2 regions of the Paenibacillus favisporus genome follow, and region 1 is predicted to be linked to the other one. Evidence: a T-box and tRNA genes for the amino acid it is inferred to sense, from the RefSeq annotation. Region 1 holds a T-box; the other holds one or more tRNA genes.
The links. A T-box is a leader RNA that pairs with one kind of tRNA and senses whether it is charged. The one in region 1 lies ahead of ABID47_RS26475 (valine--tRNA ligase), so its partner is inferred to be a tRNA-Val.

Region 1 (2,399 bases):
AGCAGCAGGCTGCGGATGCCATCGCCAGCGCGGGTGCTGCTGAAGCCGATGACATCAAATGGAAGAACCTGTTCCTTGGCAGTATCTCCGAGCAGACTCCGTTCCGTAAGGTCCGGCTGTGCATCGTTCAGCGGGAGGAGACGCTCGAGACAATCGCCGACCGTTATCAGCTGACGCCGCGGGAGCTTGTGCTGTACAATCGGCTGGCGGACCAGACCGTGCAGGAAGGTCAAATTCTGTATATCCCATAACGTTTTTGACGTAATCAGAAGAGCCTGGCGCTTTGCGGCGCAAGGCTCTTTTTTTTGTTCCCGGGATGAGGTCTGCCTGAACACGGGAAAATGGTCCTGCACTTTGGGCCAAGGGAAGTTGACTATCGACATGAAGCGCGTTATTATGGAGTATATGTTTTGCAGAAAAACATCAACGAACGTCAAGTACAGATGACATTCAGTATTTGGCGGAAGTTTTTCTTGCGATATGAAACGCTTCAGCTTCACTGAAAATGAATCCATTTTACCATCTTCACAAAAACGATGAACGGGAAGAGTAGGCGGTATTGCCCTTCAGAGAGCGGAATTGCAGCGCTGGAAGATTCCGCAGGATGCAGCTGTCCGAAGTCGCCCGGAAGTTGTCGGTTTGAGCACTTGCGTCCGAAGGCGCGGGAGGTAGAGCCGGCCGGCTGCAGCCGTTATCTGTACGAAGTGTTGCGAAGGCATGCGTGTTTGTGCTTGCTGTCGCAAAACAAAGGTGGTACCGCGAAAGAACAGCCTTTCGTCCTTTGAGGACGAAAGGTTTTTTGTATTTTTGGCAAAGCTGATCTTGTGATGGAGGATGAACAATATGACAGACCAGGAAAACCAAGCAACAACCGGGATGCCGACGACGTATGACCCGAAATCGGCCGAGAAGAAATGGTACAAATACTGGATCGACGGCCAGTATTTCAAAGCCGGGCAGAAGCCCGAGGCGGAGCCGTATACGATCGTGATTCCGCCGCCAAACGTAACGGGGATGCTCCATATCGGGCACGCCCTCGACTTTACCCTGCAGGATATTCTGATTCGCACGAAGCGGATGCAGGGGTACGACGCCTTGTGGCTTCCGGGCTCGGACCATGCGGGCATCGCGACGCAGACCAAGGTGGAGCAGAAGCTGCGTGAGCAGAATATCAGCCGCCACGACCTGGGGCGCGAGAAGTTCCTGGAGAAAGTGTGGGAATGGAAGGACCAATACGCGGAAACGATTCATGAACAGTGGGCCAAAATGGGCTTTTCGCTGGATTACTCCAGAGAGCGGTTTACGCTTGACGAAGGTCTATCGAAGGCGGTTCGCGAAGTTTTCGTGAAACTCTATGAAAAAGGGCTGATCTACCGCGGCAAAAAGATCATCAACTGGGATCCGGCCGCCAGAACAGCCTTGTCCGATATTGAGGTTGAATATAAAGAAGTCAACGGCCATCTGTATCATTTGCAGTATCCGCTGAAGGACGGAAGCGGCCACATTACGGTAGCGACCACACGTCCTGAGACGATGCTTGGCGATACGGCAGTAGCGGTTCATCCGAAAGACGAGCGCTACAAGGACATGATCGGCAAGATGCTCGTGCTCCCGATTGTCGGACGCGAGATTCCGATTATTGCCGACGAGTACGTGGAACGCGAATTCGGCAGCGGCGCCGTAAAAATTACCCCGGCACACGATCCGAACGATTTTGAGGTGGGATTGCGCCACGATCTGCCGCAAATCATCGTGATGGACGAGACCGGCACGATGAATGACCAGGCCGCGAAGTACGAAGGCATGGACCGGGCCGATTGCCGGAAGCAGATCGTTCAGGATTTGAAGGACCTCGGCGTGCTGATCAAAATCGAAGACCATGTGCACCAGGTAGGGCACAGCGAGCGCACAGGCGCCGTAGTCGAGCCTTACTTGTCGACGCAGTGGTTCGTTAAAATGCAGCCGCTCGCGGAAAGAGCCATTGAGGCGCAAAAGGCGGGCAATGGGGTACGCTTTGTTCCGGAGCGTTTCGAGAAAACATACCTGAACTGGATCGAAAACGTGCGGGATTGGTGTATTTCCCGTCAGTTGTGGTGGGGACACCGGATTCCGGCTTGGTACTGTGAATCCTGCGGTGAGATCCACGTAGCGCATGAGGATGTAACCCAATGCTCCAAATGCGGAAGCACCGAGCTTACGCAGGACAACGACGTTCTGGACACCTGGTTCAGTTCGGCGCTGTGGCCGTTCTCTACCCTCGGCTGGCCGGAGCAGACTCCGGATCTGGAGCGTTATTATCCGACGAATGTACTCGTTACGGGCTATGACATCATCTATTTCTGGGTAGCCCGGATGATCTTTACCGCGCTGGAATTTACGGGCGAAATTCCGTTCAAGGA
Region 2 (2,399 bases), on a different contig from region 1:
GAGCATCCAGGATGGAATAGGCCAGCCCCAGTTCCCTCGCCCGCTCTTCCATCGCCATCAGCAAAATGCGGCCGAACCCGTGGGTGCGGAACTCGCGGCGAACCGCGATTCGCTGCATCTTGGCGGTATCGCTGTTATAATAAATGATCCGGCCGGTGGCCACATACTGATCCTTGTCCTGAAGGAGGATATGATGAACATTTTCGCTGATCACATCGTATTCGTCGATCTCCAGGTCAGCGGGCACGTTTTGTTCCTTGACGAACACCTCCTGGCGGATGTCCAGCGCATGTTCCAGCTGCTCGGGAGTCGTCACGTATACTATTTCTGCAGGCATCGGTTACCCTCTCTTTCATGCAATCAATATAAAAAACACGGCTGAATCATTATACAAAAAAATGATTTTCCTGTATAGTTGACTCATGAGAGCTCTATGGAAGGGAGACCATGGATCGTTATGGGCATGACCATTGCGCTGATCGTCATTTTATCAGCCATCTTGATCTATTCATTTATTTATGTCATCCAAAAAGGGTATTCACGCAAATGGGATGAGGAATAAGAGAAACGTTTATCGACGAACACTCACGGAAGATAGACCGCGTTTTGCGGAAGTTTTCTTGTGATATAAGGAAACCGAATCTCCGATGCAATCTTTCTTATATCTAAAATAAAACAAGGGCCGGTGCAGTCGGAGCACGGGCCCTATGTCTTGTCCAGGGGAATCAGGGCGGCGTAATAGGGCCCTTGGAATACACATCCTCGCTGACCGATTTGCCGTAAACGTCCAGCATAATCGGTGAGTCGGCCATTGTTGAACCGGGCTTGATCGGCTCCTGCGCATCCGAAAACTCACCCGCGGGGGAGCATCCGGCAAGCAGCAGGCACAGCCCTGCCGTGAGCAGCCCGCCTTTGTTCGGCATACCGTGCCACTCCTTTTGTTTCGAAATATACTTTAGTTTTCGCCCGTTTGGATAGCTTCTAATCATGAGCGGCAAACAAATTGTGCATGCCATTCACCGTGAGCCAAATAAAATGATTGACAGCTAACTACGGCGCTGTTATTATATTAAATGTATCTGACTTGTACGATCTGCTAGCTCAGCTGGGAGAGCACCATCTTGACAGGGTGGGGGTCAGTGGTTCGAGCCCACTGCAGATCATCTATAGAAACCCTTGGAGCGTAAGGCTTCAAGGGTTTTTTGTTATTTTCACAATTAGCCGCAGAGTTTTGGCCCTGTCCCGTTAAGATAATCATCTATTTTGTTCTCACAGGGACCTCCGCCGTGTTTGCGAAGGAAACCGTTACATACGATATCTCAGGTTTCACATTTTCCAACAAAGGTGGGGTAACCAAATGGGTAAATTCTTTTTCCACGAACATGATCACCGTCGTCACTGTCATGTCCGCAGACCAAAACCAGTCATCCTCAAAAAAGAAATCAAGAAAACGATATTCGTCAAAGTCGACTGGGAACCTGTAATCAAAAAAGTCCACAAAGAAAAGCATGTTTCCTGCCATAAGATTCACAAACATCACCACCACTTCAAAAAACGCCACCATAAAAGATGCCACTGTCGCGATCACTTCGGTGGAGGAATGTATTAATTCCGGATTTTTCGGATGAAATCAGCATGACACCTCCCTGATCGCACGCCCGGGAACTTGGTTCCCGGGCGGCATCTATTTTATAAATCATACCGAAAATCCGATAACATAGATGTTACCCATTTTACATAGAGGAGGCTTATGATGGATATTCCTGCTTTATCGATGGCCATGAGCCAGTCCCGGCTGGCTCAAAATGTGAGCATTCAGGTGCTTAAAATCGCTAAGGATCAAGCCTCGCAGGACGGTCAATCCCTGGTCAAAATGCTGGATAGCAGCACCGTACCCCATTTGGGAAACCGTCTAGACATCCGGATTTAGCTGCTCGGTTTCTTTTCTGCCCCTCCAGACGGAGGGTTTTTTTATTTTTCAGCACATCCGTTCAAATTAAATTCATATTTTAGGTCCATATCCCCACCAATCAAACATCTGTTCTCTATCCAACAGACGAAAATTATCTTATGATAAAGATAGTTATTGATACAAAAGTCTTACCAGTATGTGGATACGGGAGAATAGTCTCATGGAAAAGGAAATTGAAATGGCGATCCGGCGCGGCCATCAATTATTCGTTCAAAATTTGGATGGTGAATCCATCACCGGCATCCCTGAGAAATCCGATGATCCGGGAACTTTAAAGATGCGGACGGTGTATGGCTCCATGTGGATTCCGCTGGATGAAGTCGGCCATCTGTCACGCCTCATTCATATTCGTTAATATTCGCTGCCCTGCTTGGGCGGCTTTATTTTTTTATATAACGATTAACCACCTTTCGGCTCGTAAGGTGCA

Region 2: it encodes a tRNA-Val, which carries the amino acid that the T-box ahead of ABID47_RS26475 (valine--tRNA ligase) is inferred to sense. The anticodon was not compared.

What each region holds. Positions count from the first base shown of each region.
Region 1 is NZ_JBEPLV010000007.1:31,839-34,237, reverse strand. It holds gene ABID47_RS26480 (LysM peptidoglycan-binding domain-containing protein) at 1-251, shown strand, start outside; T-box leader at 528-785, shown strand; gene ABID47_RS26475 (valine--tRNA ligase) at 844-2,399, shown strand, end outside.
Region 2 is NZ_JBEPLV010000001.1:378,994-381,392, reverse strand. It holds gene ABID47_RS01800 (GNAT family N-acetyltransferase) at 1-337, opposite strand, end outside; gene ABID47_RS01795 (hypothetical protein) at 726-923, opposite strand; tRNA gene ABID47_RS01790 (tRNA-Val) at 1,091-1,163, shown strand; gene ABID47_RS01785 (hypothetical protein) at 1,259-1,576, opposite strand; gene ABID47_RS01780 (YjfB family protein) at 1,751-1,930, shown strand; gene ABID47_RS01775 (hypothetical protein) at 2,133-2,327, shown strand.